Regions from separate parts of the Nonomuraea sp. NPDC048916 genome, predicted to be linked through region 2. Evidence: riboswitches for the same ligand, from Rfam matches in the RefSeq annotation. Region 2 holds a riboswitch; the other holds the start of a gene.
What was found. Region 2 has a riboswitch for S-adenosylmethionine ahead of thrC (threonine synthase). Riboswitches for the same ligand answer to the same signal wherever they lie in the genome.
Positions count from the first base shown of each region.

Region 1: linked by a shared signal. The riboswitch ahead of AB0C16_RS26625 (aminotransferase class V-fold PLP-dependent enzyme) and the one ahead of thrC (threonine synthase) in region 2 are both predicted to bind S-adenosylmethionine.

Region 1 covers NZ_JBEZFS010000026.1:58,808-68,179, forward strand. The annotation lists gene AB0C16_RS26620 (DoxX family protein) at 1-571, shown strand, start outside; gene AB0C16_RS26625 (aminotransferase class V-fold PLP-dependent enzyme) at 577-1,935, opposite strand; SAM riboswitch class IV at 1,979-2,094, opposite strand; gene AB0C16_RS26630 (TerC family protein) at 2,205-2,945, shown strand; gene AB0C16_RS26635 (cytochrome P450) at 2,975-4,132, shown strand; gene AB0C16_RS26640 (SAM-dependent methyltransferase) at 4,129-5,091, opposite strand; gene AB0C16_RS26645 (DUF2520 domain-containing protein) at 5,496-6,386, shown strand; gene panC (pantoate--beta-alanine ligase) at 6,435-7,268, shown strand; gene AB0C16_RS26655 (L-aspartate oxidase) at 7,343-9,372, shown strand, end outside.
Region 2 covers NZ_JBEZFS010000057.1:421-9,792, reverse strand. The annotation lists gene AB0C16_RS37150 (S8 family serine peptidase) at 1-1,091, opposite strand, end outside; gene AB0C16_RS37145 (SAM-dependent chlorinase/fluorinase) at 1,217-2,023, opposite strand; gene AB0C16_RS37140 (DUF3263 domain-containing protein) at 2,141-2,443, shown strand; gene otsB (trehalose-phosphatase) at 2,495-3,253, shown strand; gene AB0C16_RS37130 (hypothetical protein) at 3,288-3,884, shown strand; gene AB0C16_RS37125 (MFS transporter) at 3,862-5,028, opposite strand; gene AB0C16_RS37120 (trehalose-6-phosphate synthase) at 5,059-6,495, opposite strand; gene AB0C16_RS37115 (RNA polymerase sigma factor) at 6,527-7,081, shown strand; SAM riboswitch class I at 7,161-7,302, shown strand; gene thrC (threonine synthase) at 7,316-8,548, shown strand; gene AB0C16_RS37105 (MoaD/ThiS family protein) at 8,573-8,848, shown strand; gene AB0C16_RS37100 (cold-shock protein) at 9,091-9,291, shown strand.

The DNA.
Region 1 (9,372 bases), on a different contig from region 2:
GATCTTCGTAGCTCACGGATGGCAGAAGTGGCAGGGCGGTCTCGGAGCCACGACGCAGGCGTTCGCCCAGTCGGGGGTCCCGCTGCCGCAGCTCGCCGCCGGGTTCGCGTCCGTGGCGGAAATCGTGGGAGGCGTCCTGCTGATCCTCGGACTGTTCGTACGGCTGTCGGCGCTGGTGTTGCTGATCGTGAGCCTCGGCGCGCTCATCTTCGTCCACGCCCCGAAGGGAATGTTCGTCCAGGAGGGCGGCTGGGAGCTGGTCGGCTCGCTGGCCGCGATCTGCCTGCTGTTCCTCGTGCTGGGCGGAGGGCGGCTCGGCCTCGACAGCCTGTTCGGCGGACTGCACCGCAGGCGCGCCGCGCGGCAGGTCGCCGCGGGCGAAACCACCGGCCGCACCCCGCCGCCGACGACCGGGCCCACCTCCACGACCGGCGAGACCACGACAGGCCCGCCGAACGTGCCCAGGCAGCCCCGGGGGTTCAGGTCGAGCAGCGACCTGAGCGACCAGGACATGCAGGACATCGACGCCATCATCGACGAGCCGACGAAACGCCGCCCGCCCAACCGCTGAGCCGGCTAACGGCCGGTGAGGTCCCGCAGAGCCCCGACGAGGCGGTCCACGTGCTCCTCGGTGCTGCCGATGCCGATCGACGCCCGCACCGCGGAGGCCGTGCCGTCCTCGCAGCCACCGTCGTGCTCACGGTCGTGCCCGCTTCGGTCCTCGTCGGCTCCCGCGTCGCCCACCCCGTCCGGGCTCCTGCGCTCCGGCGTGCCGAGCAGGTGGCGGACGAACGGGTGCGCGCAGAACTTGCCATCCCGTACGCCGATCCCGTACTCGCCGGAGAGCGCCTCGGCGACCTCCCGCGCGGAGTGGCCCTCCACGGTGAACGAGACGATGCCCACGCGCGGGTGGTCCGGCCCCCACAGGGACAGCTCGCGCACGCCGGCGATCGAGGCGAGCCCGGAGCGCAGCCGGGAGATCAGCCGCTCCTCCTCGCGGACCAGCGCGGTCCACCCGGTGGCGGAGAGCGCGTCGCAGGCGGCGGCCAGCGCGATGGCGCCCAGCACGTTGGGGGTGCCGGCCTCGTGACGCGGCTCGGGGTCGTCATGCCACACGGGCTCGCCGTCCACCGAACGCACCGCGCCACCGCCCTTCAGGTACGGCTCGCCCCCGGCCAGCCAGTCGCGCCGCCCGATCAGCGCCCCGGCGCCGAACGGCGCGTAGAGCTTGTGCCCGGAGAAGACCACGTAGTCGAGGTCCAGCGCGGTCAGGTTGAGCCGCCGATGCGGCACCAACTGGGCCGCGTCGACCAGGATCCGGGCGCCGTGGCGGTGCGCGATGTGCGCCAGCGCCGCGATCGGCCAGAGCTCGCCGGTGACGTTGGAGGCGGCGGTCACCACGAGCAGCTTCGGCCCGTCGACGGCCGCCAGCGCCTCGTCGGCCGCGCGTACGGCCGCTCCGGGGAAGTCGGGCGGCGGCAGCCGTACCGCATTCCTCCAGGGCAGGAGGGAGGCGTGGTGCTCGGTGTCGAAGACGACGGTGGTCGTGCCGGCGGGCAGGCAGGCGGCGAGCAGGTTGGTGGCGTCGGTGGTGTTGCGGGTGAAGATCACGGCGTCGTCGGGGCGGGCGCCGACGAAGGCCCGTACGGTGTGCCGGGCCTGCTCGTAGCGGGTGGTGGTGAGCTGGGAGGCGTAGCCCGCGCCGCGGTGCACGCTGGAGTAGGCCGGGAGCGCGGCGGCGACGGCCGCGCTGACCGGCTCCAGACAGGGGGCGCTCGCCGCGTAGTCGAGGTTGGCGTAGCCCACCAGCCTGCCGCCCCTGACCGGGACCTCCAGGCCGGCGCCGAGCACGGCCGGGATCGGGCGGCGGCCGTCGTCGGCCGACGCCTCGGCGGGCTGGGCGGGCACGGAGTTGAAGATCGTCAACGTGGACACGGCGAACCTCCTGAGGGCCGTCGGACCCCTGGAGCAGCCACGGAGCCCGCGCTTGCCCGCCACACCTCGTGACGGACCAGGTCTTCACCCGGGGCACCCCGCCGCGGACGCGAGGGTTGCCGGCCAGCGAGCCGGGGCTTGGCGCTGGCGCTCATGACCTACGCCCGCACTATAACCGACCCGCCACATTCGATCGCAACCCGGTGAACTTCTGAGTCGCCTGGCTCGTTGGTACCCCCGATATCCCCCGATTGCGTGGAGGCAGGCAGATGCTGGACTGGGTGGCCGACCCACAGATCTGGATAGGGTTCTTCACGCTGGTGGCCCTGGAGATCGTCCTGGGCATTGACAACATCATCTTCATCTCCATCCTGGCCGGGAAGCTCCCGCCGGAGCAGCGCGACAGAGCACGCGTCCTCGGCCTGGCGGCGGCCCTGATCAGCCGCCTGCTCCTGCTGCTTGCGCTGTCGTGGGTGGTGCGGCTGACCGAGCCGTTGTTCGAGGTGCTGGACCACGAGATATCCGGGCGTGACCTGATCTTGCTGCTGGGCGGGTTGTTCCTGCTGGCCAAGAGCGTCACCGAGATCGGGCACAGCATGGAGCCCAAGCACCAGGACGGCAAGACGCGGGCCGTCACCTCGTTCGCCTCGGTGATCGCGCAGATCATGGTGCTCGACGTGGTGTTCTCGCTCGACTCGGTGATCACCGCCGTGGGCATGGTCGACGAGCTCGGCGTGATGGTGGCGGCGGTCATCGTGGCGGTGCTGGTGATGTTGTTCGCCTCGGGGCCGATCAGCAGGTTCGTGGACCAGCACCCGAGCATCAAGATGCTGGCGCTGGCGTTCCTCGTGCTGATCGGGGTGCTGCTCATCGCCGAGGGTTTCGGCCAGCACATCCCGAAGGGCTACATCTACTTCGCGATGGCGTTCTCGGTCATCGTCGAGCTGCTGAACATCCGGATGCGCAGCAAGCACTCCAAGCAGGCAGAACTTCCTTCTAAGATGAAATAGTGCGCTTTGATCCTTGGAATCCGGATTTTGTGGCTTATCCCTACGACGTCTACGCCGACCTGAGGCGTGAGGCTCCGGTCAGCTTCTTCGAGCCGACCGGGCAGTGGCTGATCTCCCGCCACGCCGACGTCAACACCCTGCTCCGAGACCGCCGGCTGGGCCGCTCCTACCTGCACGTGGCCGGCCACGAGGAGTTCGGCCAGGAGGCCGAGCCGGAGTTCCAGGAGCCGTTCTGGCGGGTGGTCAGAGCGGGCATGCTGGACGTCGAGCCGCCGGTGCACACCCGGCTGCGCCGCCTGGTCTCCAAGGCGTTCACCCCGCGCATGGTCGAGTCGCTGCGCCCCCGCGTGCGCGACATCGCCGGCGGCCTGGTCGACACGTTCGTGGAGAAGGGCGGCGGCGACCTGATCGCCGAGGTCGCCGAGCCGCTGCCGGTGACGGTCATCGCCGAGATGCTGGGCATCCCCGAGGCCGATCGTCACCTGCTGCGCCCCTGGTCGGCCGACATCTGCGGGATGTACGAGCTCAACCCGTCGCCGGAGGCCCAGCACACGGCGGTGCGGGCGGCCGACGAGTTCGCCGGTTACCTTAAGGCCCTGGCCCGCGAGCGCTCGGCCCGCCCGGGTGACGACCTGATCAGCGCGCTGGCCGCGATCGACGAGCTCACCGAGGACGAGCTGATCGGCACCTGCGTGCTGCTGCTCAACGCGGGTCACGAGGCCACCGTGAACGTGACGGGCAACGGCTGGTGGTCGCTGTTCAGAAACCCCGCCGAGCTCGTACGGCTGCGCGAGGACCGCGGCCTGCTGCCCACGGCGATCGAGGAGCTGATGCGGTGGGACACCCCGCTGCAGATGTTCGAGAGGTGGGTGCTGGAGGACCTCGAGGTCGGCGGCGTCGAGATCCCGCGCGGAGTCGAGGTGGCACTGCTGTTCGGCTCGGCCAACCGCGACCCGGAGGTCTTCGACGACCCGGACCGGCTCGACGTGGGCCGGACGGACAATCCGCACATCTCCTTCGGCGCGGGCATCCACTTCTGCCTCGGCGCGCCGCTGGCCCGGATCGAGCTGCTGGAGTCGTTCGGGGCGCTGCTCGACCGGGCGCCCAAGCTGGAGCTGGTCACCGAGCCGGTGTGGAAGCCGGGCTACGTCATCCGCGGCCTGCACTCCCTGGACCTCGCCGTCTAGCGGGTCTGGCTGAGCCAGCCGAAGCCGCCGAGGCCCCGCGGGTCGATCAGCTCGGCCTCCTCCGAGGCGCGGGCCAGCGCCCGGAGGTAGCCGCTCGGGTCGTGCCCGGCCAGGTCCAGTGGCGGTCGCGCGCCGGTGATCCCCAGGGCGCGCAGCGCGTCACGTTGTGTGGACAAGGCTGTGGATATCGCGCCGGCCCGTTCGCCGGCGGCGGCGCAGGCGTCGAGGGCCACGTGCGCGGTGATGTCGCAGGTGCCGTCGGGGACGGGCGTCACGACCGAGCCGTCGCGGTATCCGGTGAGGGTGCCGTGGGCCGGACGGTTATCCACAGGATGTGCATAATCGACGGCGACCGCGCACCCCCGCGCGAGCCGCTGTATCACCGACGCCCAGGCCGCGTCGCGCGGGTGGCCGATCTCGGCACGCGAGCCCACGCAGGACAGTGGCCACCACCGGTCGATCCACTCGCGGTCGGCGGCTCCGATGGGCTCGCCAAGCCGTTCCTCGCCGGTGCGGACATTGACCATGACGAGGTGTGGCCCGTCGGGTGTCTGCTCGGCCACGTCGAGCGGGATGTTGTCGAGCCATTCGTTCGCGATCGCCAGGCCGGTGATCCCGGACGGGATGACGGCGCTCCAGGTGATCGACTCGGCCAGCCCGGCCGGCCGGAGGGAGAGGTCGACGGCCGTGACGCGCAGCCTGTCGCGCAGGCCGGGATCGGCGGCGTCGAGGACGTGGCTGACGAGGACGCCCTCGCCCGCGCCGATGTCGACGAGGTCGAGCACGGGCGGCGTCTTCAGCTCGGCGTCGACCTCGACCAGCAGCGCCAGCACGGCCTCGGCGAACGCCGGTGAGGCGCCGACCGAGGTGCGGAAGTGGCCGGACGGGCGTTCGCGGAGGTAGAAGCCGCCTTCGGCGTAGAGGGCGTGCTGTGTCGCGGCGCGCCAGGTGAGCCACATTCCTGGACTATCTCATGACCCGATAATGCAGACGTGATGTTATCGAGCGAACACTCTTGGTCACGTCATTGCGCTAGCGTGTACGCGTTCGTAAGAGCTCGGACCGGCCCTGTCCAGCCGGCCCGAGCTCCGATTCCCGGCCGGTCAGTCGGCGGATGGCCGGCCAAGGTGCGCACCTCCAGGGGTTCGCACGACGCGGGCGTCGGGTCCGGTTCGGGGACTCGGCGCCCGCTCCTCTGCGTGAACCCCTTTCCTCATCTCTTCCGACAGGGGTGCACCTTTTTGTCTGCCCTTGTCCGATATGTCACTAACTCAACATGCGGCAAAACCCCAGTCACATCCGCAGTCCCCAACAGTCGTTACGCTGGTCGGCAGTGCCATCGGGTCGACAGGGGTGGGACGTCATGGACGCAGGTGATCGCCCGGCACGGCTGGCCGTTGGCGTGCTGGGAGCAGGAAAGGTGGGCTCCGCGCTCGGCGCGGCGCTCGCGCAGGCCGGGCACCGGATCGTCGCCGCCAGCGGGGTGTCGGACGCCTCGCAACGCTGGGCCGCCGAGAGGCTCGGCGTCACGCCGACGCGCCCGGAGCAGGTCGTCACCGCCGCGGAGCTGATCCTGCTCACCGTGCCCGACGACGCGCTGCCTGATCTCGTCAACGGGCTGGCCACGACCGGCGCCGACCTCAAAGGCAAGCTGGTGGTGCACACCAGCGGCGCCTACGGGCTGTCGGTGCTCGATCCGGCCGCCAGGGCCGGAGCCCTGCCGCTGGCGCTGCACCCGGTGATGACGTTCACCGGCAGAGACGACGATCTCAACCGCATCACCGGCTGCTCGTTCGGGGTGACCGCGCCAGATCCGCTCAGGCCCATCGCCGAGGCCCTGGTCATCGAGATGGGTGGCGAGCCGGTCTGGATCGCCGACTCCGACCGGGCCCTCTATCACGCGGCACTGGCCGGAGCCGCCAACCACATGGTCACGCTCATCGCCGAGTCGTCCGAGCTGCTGCAGCGCATCGGCGTCGAGCACCCGGGCAGGATGCTCGGCCCGCTGCTCGGCGCGGCGCTCGACAACGTGCTCAGGCTCGGCATCGCCGCGCTCACCGGGCCGGTCGTGCGCGGCGACGCGGGCACCGTGCGCAAGCACGTCGACGCGCTCATCCTGGCGGCTCCCGAGGCGGCCGACGCCTACATCGCGCTGGCCAGGCTCACCGCCGACCGCGCGCTCGCCGCGGGGCTGCTCAAACCGGAGGAGGCCGAACGGTTGCTCGACGCCCTGGGTGGCAACATATGGACCTGACCGTGACCCGCATGGCACGGATCCAGCCGTCGCCCTCGGAGGCACCCCATGGACCTGATCGTTGCCCGAAACCGCACCGACCTGCTCAAAGCACGCGGTGACGGGCCCGTCGCCCTGGTTCCCACGATGGGGGCGCTGCACGAGGGTCACCGCTCGCTGATCCGTGAGGCCCGCGCCCGCGCCGCCCAGGTGGTGGTCAGCATCTTCGTCAACCCGCTCCAGTTCGGCCCCCATGAGGACTTCTCGCGATACCCCCGGACGTTCGACGCGGATCTGGAGGTGTGCGAGGTCGAGGGGGTCGACGTGGTGTTCGCCCCGTCGGCCGAGGACATGTACGCCCCCGACCGCCAGGTCAGCGTCCGCGCCGGAGAGATGGGCCGGATCGTCGAGGGCGCGGCCAGGCCGGGCCACTTCGACGGCATGCTGACCGTCGTGCTCAAGCTGTTCAACCTGGTCCGGCCCGACGTCGCGGTCTTCGGCCAGAAGGACGCCCAGCAGCTCGCGATGATCCGGCGGATGGTGGCCGACCTCGACCTGGACATCGAGATCATCGGCGCCCCCACGGTCCGCGAGCCCGACGGCCTGGCCCTGTCGAGCCGCAACCGCTACCTGTCGGCCCCCGACCGCCAGGTGGCGCTCGCGCTCTCCCGGGCCCTGGCCGCGGGAGCGGAGCGGGCCACGCCGTCGAAGGTCCTCGCGGCGGCGCGGGCGGTGCTCGACGAGGCCGGGCCCGCGCTCGACCTCGACTACCTGGTGCTCGTCGACCCGGCCACCTTCGCCGAGGTGGACGAGTCCCACTCCGGCGCCGCGGTGCTCGCGGTCGCCGCCCGGGTCGGCGCCACCCGGCTGATCGACAACGTGGTCGTCTCCCTCGGCCGGTGAGCCCCCCGGGCATGGAGCACGCGCCGGCAGGCGTTATCGTCATACTGACGAAATCGCCTCGATGAGGAGACTCCATGAGCGCACCGGCGATTCCCCTGCGTCTGACGGCTCCGGCACCGGGCTGGGTCGTCGAAGCGGACGTGGTCGTCGTGGGGTCCGGCATCGCCGGGCTCACGGTGGCCCTGCGTCACGCCGAGCTCGACCCCTCGGCCAGGATCCTGGTCGTCACCAAGGACGTGCTCTCGTCCGGCTCGACCAGGTGGGCGCAGGGTGGCATCGCCGCCGTGCTCGCCCCCGACGACACACCCGACGAGCACCTGAACGACACGCTGGTCGCCGGAGTCGGCCTGTGCGACGTGCGGGCCGTACGCATGCTGGTGACCGAGGGGCCCGGCGCGCTGCGGCGGCTCATGGGACGCGGCGCGCGGTTCGACCGGACGCCCGACGGGGAGCTCCAGCTCACCAGGGAGGGCGGACACCGCCGCGACCGCATCGTGCACGCGGGCGGCGACGCCACGGGCGCCGAGGTGCAGCGCGCGCTGGTCGAGGCGGTGCGGGCCGGCGCGATCGAGGTGATCGAGCACGCGCTCGTGCTCGACCTGGTCAAGGACGCCCGTGGCCGGGCCCGGGGCGTGACGCTGCACGTCATGGGCGAGGGCGCGCGTGACGGGGTGGGCGCGGTGCACGCCAGGGCGGTGGTGCTCGCCACCGGCGGCATGGGACAGGTCTACGCGGCCACGACCAACCCCGTCGTCTCCACGGGCGACGGGGTGGCGCTCGCGCTGCGCGCCGGAGCCGAGCTGCGCGACCTCGAGTTCGTCCAGTTCCACCCCACCGTCCTCTGGCTCGGCGAGGGCTCGACCGGTCAGCAGCCGCTGATCTCCGAGGCGGTCAGGGGCGAGGGCGCGTTCCTGGTCGACCACGAGGGCAACGCGTTCATGCGCGACGTGCACGAGCTGGCCGACCTCGCCCCGCGCGACGTGGTGGCCAAGGCGATCATGCGCACGATGCGCGCGACCGGACGGGATCGCGTCCACCTCGACGGCCGCCACTTCGGCGAGGAGAGGTGGCGGACCAGGTTCCCCACCATCTACGCGGTCTGCCGGGCCAACGGCATCGACCCGGTCACCGAGCCGATCCCCGTCGCCCCCGCGGCCCACTACGCCAGCGGCGGCATCCGTACGGACCTGCGGGGCCGTACGTCCATCGAGGGCCTCTACGCGTGCGGCGAGGTCGCCTGCACGGGCGTTCACGGCGCCAACCGGCTCGCGTCCAACTCCCTGCTGGAAGGGCTGGTCTTCGCCGAGCGCATCGCCGAGGACATCCACGCCGTCCGACCCGCGCCCGGCGACCCGGTCGACGGCGGGGCGCCCGGTGGCCTGGTCGATCCCCGGGTGCGGACCCGGATCCAGGCCCACATGAGCACGGGGGCGAGCGTGCTGCGCAGCCGCGAGTCGCTCACGGCCACCGCCACGGCGCTGCGCGACGCCCGCTGGACGCCGGTCCACGTGCCGCCGTGCACCGAGTCGTGGGAGGCGACCAACCTGCTCACGGTCGCCACCGTCCTCACCGGAGCGGCCCTGACACGGCTGGAGACGCGCGGCTCCCACTGGCGCGAGGACTTCCCCGATCGCGACGACAATGAATGGCTGGGGCACCTGGACGTGACCCTGACGGAGGAGGGCCTGAAGATGACCTACACGCCGCACGGCGACGCGATGCCGCCGCGCCTGGCCCAGGAGCTCACCGCCGCCGGTCTGGACCCGGCCGAGGTCGACGCGGTCGTCGACCGGGCGCTCGCCGAGGACCTGACCGAGGCCGGCGACGTCACGAGCGAGGCGACCATCCCGGCCGGGCAGCGCTCGATCGGCGACGTGGTGGCACGGAGAGACGGCGTCGTCGCGGGCCTGGGCGTGGCCGAGGCGGTGTTCCTCCGCCTCGGCGCCCGCGTGGAGCGTGGAGCCAAGGACGGCGAGCGGGTCAGGGCGGGCGACGTGCTGATGACCGTCGAGGGGCCGACCAGGGGGCTGCTGACGGCGGAGCGCACCGCGCTCAACCTGCTCACCCATCTGTCCGGCATCGCCACGCTCACCGCGCGGTGGGT
Region 2 (9,372 bases):
AGCCGTGCGGACATCCCCGCCGAGAGCAGCACCAGGCCGAGCACCACGGGCGTCCTGGACGGCGGCGTCCCGGCGGCCGGGCGGCGTGCGGCCCGGGCCGGCCTCGTGGGCGCGCCCGCCAGCAGGCCGGCCTGGCGCAGCGCGAGCAGCGCGTTGGCCACGCCGTGCCCGTAGGAGGAGTCGTGGCCGGTGGCGGGGCGCTTCGTGGTGCCCAGCTCGATCGCCCGGCGCACGAGGTGCGGCGGCAGCTCGGGATGCGCCGCCCTGATCAGCGCGGCGATGCCGGCCACCATGGCGGCGGCCGAGCTGGTGCCGTCGCCGGTCAGGTAGGAGTCGCGGCCGTCGGCGCTGGTGATGCCGGTGCCCGGCGCGACGACGCTGAGGTAGTCCTGGCGGTTGGAGAACCGGGTCACCCTGAGCCGCCTGTCGACCGCGCCCACCGCGATCACGCCGGGGTAGGCGGCGGGGAAGTTCTTCCTGTTGGTGGTGTCGCCGTCGTTGCCGGCGGAGGCTACCAGCACGGCTCCCCGGCTGATCGCGTAGCGCACGGCCCGCTGCTCGGCCGCCGACCCTCGCCAGGAGCCGCTGCCGCCGCCGAGGGACATGCTGATCACGGCGGCGCCGTGGTCGGCCGCGTAGCGGATGCCGCGGGCCAGCGCGTCGTGGCCGGCCGAGGGCCGCTTCTCGCGGAGCGGGTCGTCGAGCTCCAGCGTGACCCGGATCGACAGCACCCGCGCCGCGGGCGCCACGCCGATCACTCCCTGCCCGCCGTCGTGGCCGCGGCCGGCGATGAGGCCGGCCATGGCGGTGCCGTGGTGCCCTCTCCGGCCGTGCCCGTGGCTCGGGCCGGTCAGGTCAGGGCCGTGGACCACGGCTCCGGCGAGGTCGGGATGACGGCCGTTCACCCCGGTGTCGAGCACGGCGACCAGCACGCCCTGGCCCTTGCTCAGCCGCCAGGCCTGGTGCAGCCACAGCGCGGACAACTGCCATCGCTCGGTGGTGAGATCGCCACCCGCGCTCGGCGCCGCGCCGATCACCAGCAGGGTGGACAGGCAGGCCGTGACCAGCACGGCCCGGGACAGTTGGAACACGTCGACCTCGGGGGCAGGAGGGGGACGCCCGATCCCGGAGATTGTGGCACGTGCCCGCCGCGGCAATCCGAAGCTTCGGTAAACAGACCGATACGCGGTGTAATTTCCCTTTGATGGCTTTCGTGTCAGAGTGATGGTGCAATACGGACATGTGCGCCAGGCGGCAGGCCGAGGCGCTGCGCCGCGTCGCCCGAGTTGACCGCGAACGCGATCAGCCCGGCCGAGTCGGCGAAGGCCACCAGCTCGCCCGGCGGCACCGCCGCGAACGTCTCGCGGTAGGGCATCGACAGCTGTCGCCGCCCCAGCCGGACCCCGAGCATGGCGCCGACCCGCACGCCCAGCGTCTCCAGGTCCCCGGCGGTGATCGACAGCTGCGTGTTGCCGTAGCGGTCGACCGAGACCACCTCGCCCTCGACCGCCCCCTCGCGCAGCACCGAGGTCGGCTCGGGCAGCGAGACCAGCCTGGACGCCGGCAGCTCCGGGCCGAGATCGGCCGGTTTGAGCCCGACGCACAACCGCGCGGCGACCGGAGAGTAGACGTCGCGCCCGTGGAACGTGGGCGAGACGGGCCGCAGGAAGTGCTCCTCGTTGCTGATCTCGTACGCCGCCCGCACCCCGCCGCTGGCGTGGACGGCCCACGACAGCAGCCCGTTGTCGGGGCCGATGAACACCCGCCCGCCCGCCTCGACGGCGACCGCCCGCCGCGCCCCGCCCGCCCCGGGATCGACCGCGCCGATGTGCACGCCCCTGGGAAGGTAGGGGATGGTCTGCGCGAGGATCGCGGCGCCTCGTCGTACATCGCCCGAGGGGACGACGTGGCACACGTCGATCACCCGGACGGTGGGAGCGATGCCCGCGATCACGCCATGACATGCGGCGACATAGCCGTCTTCGAGCCCGTAGTCGGTGAGAAGTGTGATGACAGAGGTCACACTTGGTGACTGTACGTCTCGCGATCCACCATGAACAGCCAGTCTCGGCACATTACGATGGCGGCGGGCCGCATGTGTGTGACGTGATCGTCGCGCGCATCCTTTCGAGGAGGAACCATGGACACTGCACCGGCTAGCGGTGACAGTGCTGCCCACGACCCATCGCATCAGCCCCTCACCCAACGCGATCTCGAGCTCCTCGCCTTCGAACGCCAATGGTGGCGTTACGCGGGCGCGAAGGAGCAGGCCATCAGGGAGACCTTCGGGTTCTCCGCCACTCGCTACTACCAGCTGCTGGGCGAATTGATCGACAAGCCGGAGGCCTTGGAACAGGATCCGATGCTGGTCAAGCGGCTACGCAGGTTGCGCGCCACCCGCCAGCGCGACCGCGCCGCGAGGCGCTTCGGCATGCGTCCCTGATCGGCTGGGTACCCCAGCCGCGTGAGGAACATCCCTGGAATTCAAGCGATCTTGAGAGATCCGGCCGGCGCCGTGATCGGGCTCGACTTCGACGGAACCCTGTCGCCGATCGTGCCCGATCCCGCCTCCGCCGCGATCCATCCCGAAGCCCCCGGTGTCCTGGCCGCGCTGGGCGAGCACGTGGGAGCGGTGGCCATCCTGACCGGCAGGCCCGTGACCACCGTGCTGGACCTCGGACCGGGTCTGGCCGACGTGCCCGGCCTGGTCGTGCTGGGCCACTACGGGTTCGAGCGGTGGGAAGGGGGTAAGATCTCCGCGCCGCCGCCCCCGCCCGGAGTGCCCCGGGTCAAGGCCGAACTCCCGCTGCTGCTCGACTCGCTCGGCCTGGCCGGCGTGGTGATCGAGGACAAGGACCGGGCCGTGGCCGTGCACACCAGGCGCGCCCCCGACCCCGAAGGCGCGCTGGCCGCGCTGCGTGAGCCGCTGGCCAAGCTCGCCGAGAAACACGGGCTCGTCGTCGAGCCCGGCCGGTTCGTGCTGGAGCTCAGGCCGCCGGGCATGGACAAGGGGCACGCGCTCGCCCTGTTCCTGGCCGAACGCGACGCCCGGTCCGTCATGTTCGTCGGCGACGACCTCGGTGACCTGGCCGCCTTCGACGCGGTCAAGGCGTCGGAGCTGCCCGGGGTGACCGTGTGCAGCGGCTCGGCGGAGGTGACCGCGCTGGCCGACCGCGCCGACATCGTGGTGGACGGGCCCGACGGGGTCGTGGCACTGCTCGGGGAGCTGGCCGCGGCCGTCAGCCGTTCTTGATCCGCCTGCAAGTGCCCCGCACTACGGTCGCGGCATGACGAAGACCACCCTCACCGCCGCGGCGCTGGCCGCGGCGGCCGTCCTCGTGGCGCCCTCCGCCGCCGCCTCCGCCGCCTCCGCCTCCGCCTCGACCTCCGCCACCCGGCCGCTCGACCTGCGCAACGGCCTCACGCTCAACCTGCCGTCCGGCTGGAAGGTGTACGGCAAGGGCGACTGGATCTACGTCGTCACCGGCGCCTGCGCCAACCCCCGAGGCGGATACCGCCAACCCGAATGCGACAGTTTCTCCATCCTGGGCCCCAAGGCCATCAAGATCGGTCAGGAGGTGTTCAACCCCTACACCGCCAAGCAGCCCTTCTACCCGGCGACCGACGTGCAGCCATGCCCGCACAACCGCAAGTGGGGACAGGTGCTCGGCGGCGCGGCGGTGAAGGGCCTGCGCCAGGTCGGCCCCGGTCACAAGGCGCACTACCGCGAGTGGAAGGCGAGATGCATCTCCTACTCCAACGGCACGGTGAAGTCGAGGTACGTCCAGCGCGAGTGGTACCTGCCGCAGAGCAAGATCCTCATCGTCGACCAGTGGAACACCCCGGGCCTGCCCGGCGTGCTCAAGCGCGCGGTCTGGCGGTGATCACGCCGCCGATCGCCAGGCCGATGATCACCGGCACCAGCAGGAACGCGTGGCGGGTGCCGAATCCGTCGGCCAGAGCGCCGAGCACCAGCGGGCCGACGGCCATCGCGGCCCCGGAGCAGATGGGCGCGACGGCCGAGGCCCGGTCGGGATGGCCGCCCGAGTGGGTGATCAGCTCGGTCAGGGCCAGCGGGAAGTGCAGCGCGACGCCGAGCCCGGTGATCAACAGCCCGGCGTAGCCGAGCAGCGGCGCCGAGCTCAGCCAGAAGATCAGCCAGCCGGCCCCGGTCAGCAGTAGCGCCCCGACGAACAACCGGTCGGGCGGCAACCGCAGGGCCAGCCGCCCGCCGGTGAACCGTCCCGCCGCCATGCCCGCGGTGAACGCCGTCAGACCGGTGGCCGCCGCCGCCGCGCTCAGCCCGGTGTTGCCCGCGAACAGGGAGGCGGCCCACAGGTTGAAGCAGAACTCCAGCGCCACGCAGCAGAACAGCACCCCGCCGGCCACGTAGAAGCGCCAGCCGGGACGTGGGTGGCCCGACGTGGCGACGGCCGCCTCCGGCCGGCGCTCCGCGGGGATCCAGACCCGGCCCATGACCAGCGCCAGCGCCACGGTCAGCAGCGGGGTGAGCAGCAGCGTGGCCCGCCAGCCGAGCGCCGTCTGCGCCACCAGGCTGAGCAGGAGCGACATCGCGATGCCGAACACGACGGCGACCCCGTTGGCCTCGCTGATCGCGGCCGGCCCGGCGGCGCCGTGGTGGTCGCTCAACGCCGCCATCGAGGCGTAGAGCGCGGCCGAGCCGAACGCCCCGGCCAGGCCGTAGCCGAGCAGGGTGGCGGGCAGGGCGGGGACGAGCATGACGAGGACGACGCCCGCGTTCATGCCGGCCAGGCCGCCCCAGGTGATGGCTCGCCTGCCGTACCCGCGGTAGAGGACGGGCAGGAAGAGCCCGGCCAGGATGGTGCCCGCGGCCATGGCGGTGCCGTGCAGCCCGGCGACGGCGTTGGACACCTGCTGGTCCTGGCGCAGCAGGGGCAGGGCGGCGCTCAGGCCGTAGAGGAATGTCGCGAATGTGCCGAGCTGGAGGTAGATCAGCCAGGTGGGGGCGTCTCGAATGAGCCGGATGCGTCCCGCGGCCGTCGACATCCAGGCTGCTCCCGTCGGAATAAGGGGTAATTATCCCAGATCGTAGTTGAGGGCATCGAGCTGGGCCGCCAGCCACTTCTGCGGGGGCAGCGCGGTGCCGGCGGCGGCCAGCTTGTCACGGCGGCGCCCGCGCTCCTCCGCCGGCATGACCAGCGCCTCGTACAGCGCGTCGGCCGTGCCGCTGACGTCGTAGGGGTTGACCAGCAGCGCGTCGTCGCCCAGCTCGGCCGCCGCGCCCGCCTCGCGGGACAGCACCAGCGCGCAGGTGGGGGACAGGATCGGGCCCTCCTTGGCGACCAGGTTCATGCCGTCGCGGATCGGGTTGACCAGCAGGACGTCGGCCATCCGGTAGGCGGCCAGCGAGCGCGGGTAGTCGTCGTCGACGTTGAGGATGAGCGGGTCCCAGTTCTCGGTGGCGTACTCGTCCTCGATCTCCTGGGCGCAGCGCAGCACCGACGCGGTGTATTCGCGGTATTCGGGCAGGTCGTGCCTGCTCGGGTAGGCGAACGCCAGGTGCACCACCCGGCCGTGCCATTCCGGATGCGCGGCGAGGAACTCACGGTAGGCGAGCAGGCCGCGCACGATGTTCTTGGACAGCTCGGTGCGGTCGATGCGGACGATCAGCCTGCGGTCGCCGACCTGCTCACGCAGTGCCGCCATGTGCGACTCGACGTCGGGCTCGCCGGCCCGCTCGCGCAGCGCCGCGCCGTCGACGCCCAGCGAGTGCACGCCGATGCGGGTGGTGCGGCCCTCGTGCGTGATCGTCCGGGCGGCCCGGTCGATCTCCGCGCCCAGCAGGAACTGGCAGCAGTCGATGAACGCGCCCGCCCAGCGCTCGGTGAGGAACCCCGCGTGGTCGGCCCCCAGGATGCCCTCCAGCACCTCGCGGGCGACGTCGTCGGGCAGCAGCGAGAAGTATTCGGGCGGCGCCCAGGGGGTGTGGCTGAAGTGGGCGATGCGCAGGTCGGGCCGCTCGGCGCGGAGCATCGCCGGGGTCAGGGTCAGGTGGTAGTCCTGAACCATCACGCGGGCCTCGTGGCCGGCCTCCTCGGCCAGCGCCAGCGCGAACGCGCCGTTGTAGTCGCGGTAGGACTCCCACTCGCGCTGGAACCGGGTGCCGAACCGGGGGGAGTTGGGGATGTCGTAGAGCAGGTGGTTGACGAACCAGAGGGTGGAGTTGGCCACGGCGTTGTAGGCGCGGTGGAACGTGGCGGGCGGGATGTCGAGCATCCGCAGCGCGCCCGTGTCATAGCCGGCCTGGTCGAGGCGGCCGCCCGGCGCCTGTCGCACGGCGCTGCGGTCGCCATCGGTCAGGGCGGCGCATACCCACAGCACTCCGACTTCTTTGGTCACTCCGGACAGTCCGGACACCAGGCCGCCGCCACCACGTTTCATGGTCAGAACGCCGCCTTCGGAGACGGTGAACGAGACGGGGCCTCGGTTCGAGGCAACCAGGACGCTGTTCATTTAAGCTCCCTCCGACCATAGGATCCCAGCTATGGCGCTTGATGAGCTAACCGAGGACCTGGCCCGCTCCGCCGCTGCCGGAGATCATCGCGCACTCGGCGAGCTCCTGCGCCGGATCGAGCCCGATGTGATGCGCCACTGCGCCCGGATCCTGCCCTACCGCCAGGACGCCGAGGAGGCGTCGCAGGACACTCTGCTCGCCGTGGCGCGCAACATCGGGCGCTTCGAGGGACGCGCGAGGTTCAGCACATGGCTGCACATCGTGACCGCCAACTGCGCGCGCACCACCTACCGGTCGCTCAAGCGCAGGGCGGCCGAGCAGAGCTCCGACGAGTTGCCCATGCAGAAGCCCGACGCGCGCCGGGTCAGCGTCATCGCCGGGTCGCGGCTCGACCTGCTCGACGCGATGGAGGCGCTGGAGGCCGACAAGCCCGATCTGGCCCAGGCGCTGGTGCTGCGCGACATCGTCCAGCTCGACTACAACGAGGTGGCCGAGCATCTCGGCATTCCGCTCGGCACCGCCAAGTCACGCATCCACCAGGCCCGCAAGTACGTCCAGGCGGCGCTCGGCGAAGACTACAGGTGAGACCGGCCGTCTCATCTCCTGAGACGGAGGGTCAGCTCGGCCGCCTGGCCAGGTAGAGTCCGTACCAACAACTGCATATTGCTCATCCAGAGGGGCGGAGGGACCGGCCCTGCGAAGCCCCGGCAACCCTCCCGGCTTTCGACTCGCGACCTGGCGAGGCCGACCGGGACAGGGTGCCAATTCCGGTCCGCGGTCAGGGTGGCCGCGGGCGAAGATGAGGGAAGGCCTCGCTTCATGTCGCTCGACTTTGGTCCCGCCAGCGCTCTCTCCTGCCGCGAGTGCGGCGCCCGCTACCCCCTCGGTCCCAGCTTCGCCTGTCCGGAGTGTTTCGGGCCGCTCGAAGCGGCCTACTCCTTCGGCGCCGTCTCCCGGGCCGGCATCGAGGCGGGCCCCGCCAACATCTGGCGCTACCGCTCGCTGCTCCCCGTCCCAGCCGACGTCGCCGAGAAGCCCAACATGAACCCGGGCTGGACCCCTCTCGTCAAGGCCGGCAACCTCGGCCGCGCGCTCGGCATCAAGTCGCTGTACGTCAAGGACGACTCGGGCAATCCCACCCACTCCTTCAAGGACCGGGTGGTCGCCATCGCCGTCGAGGCGGCGCGCAACTTCGGCTTCCACACGCTGTCCTGCTCCTCCACGGGCAACCTGGCGGGCGCGGTGACGGCGGCCGCGGCCAGGGCCGGGCTCGACGCCTGCGTGTTCATCCCCGCGGGCCTGGAGCAGGCCAAGATCGCCATGGCCCGGGTGTTCGGCGGCAGACTGATCGGCATCGAGGGCAGCTACGACGAGGTCAACCGGTTCTGCTCGGAGCTGATCGGCGACCCGCTGGGCGACAAGTGGGGCTTCGTCAACGTCAATCTGCGGCCCTACTACGCCGAGGGCTCCAAGACGCTCGCGTACGAGATCGCCGAGCAGCTCGGCTGGCGGTTGCCCGAGCAGATCATCATCCCGGTGGCCTCCGGCTCCCAGCTCACGAAGATCGACAAGGGCTTCAAGGAGCTGGTCGCGCTCGGGCTGGTCGAGGATCGGCCGTACAAGATCTACGGCGCCCAGGCGCTCGGCTGCTCGCCCGTGTCCGGCGCCTACAAGGCCGGTCATGACGTGGTGCAGCCGGTCAAGCCCGACACCATCGCCAAGTCGCTGGCCATCGGCAACCCCGCCGACGGCCCCTACGTGCTCGACATCGCCCGCCGCACGGGCGGCGCCGTGGAGGACGTCACGGACACCGAGATCGTCGCGGCGATCAGGCTGCTGGCCTCGACCGAGGGCATCTTCGCCGAGACGGCCGGGGGAGTGACCGTGGGCGTGCTGAAGAAGCTCGTCGAGACCGGGCAGCTCGACCCGGAGGCGGAGACCGTGGTGCTCAACACCGGCGACGGGCTGAAGACGCTCGACGCGATCGCCGACGGCGCCCGGCCCACGGCCGTGATCCGGCCCTCTCTCGACGCGTTCCGCGCGACTGTCTGACAATCAGGAAAGGCGAGGTTTATCATGAGCGTTTCTGTGCGAATTCCCACCATTCTGCGCACCTATACCGGAGGCGGCGCGGAAGTGAGTGGCGAAGGGGCGACTCTTCGTGACGTGCTGGCGAAGCTCGACTCTGACTATCCAGGGATCGGAGCGCGAATTCTGGATGAATCGGGCAAGATTCGTCGTTTCGTCAACGTTTACGTTGGGGAAGAGGATGTCCGTTTTGCCGATGGGCTCGACACGGCGACGCCCGAGGGTGCGCAGATCTCCATCATCCCGGCCGTCGCAGGCGGTTGACCTCTCGTCACGTTCGGAAGGCGCCCCGTTGCGGGCGCCTTCTGCTTTTCCAGGAAATTCAATATTGAACTACCTTGACACGTGATGAAATGCGTAGTTTGGTGCTTTGACTCTGTTGCCAAACGCCGTACCACAGGTATGGTCGAGGGCGATCGTCTGGCTGATTTCACCATAAGTCATGGCGATTGCGGGTCTCGCGGACGAATGGGCGGGATCCGCGAGCCCAGTAAGAGGAGTCGGAAGTGGCGCAGGGCACCGTCAAATGGTTCAACGCGGACAAGGGCTACGGCTTCATCGCGGTAGACGGTGGTAAGGATGTATTCGTCCATTACTCAGCCATCATGATGGACGGGTATCGCTCTCTCGAACAGGGCCAGCGGGTCGAGTTCGAGATCACGCAGGGCCAGAAGGGGCCGCAGGCGGAGTCGGTGCGCGCGGTCTGACAGGTAGCTGGTGTGCACGGCGGTTCGCGCGGCAGCGCAGTCCGCGCGTAACCCGCCACCCGCTTTTCGCCGAGATCGGTA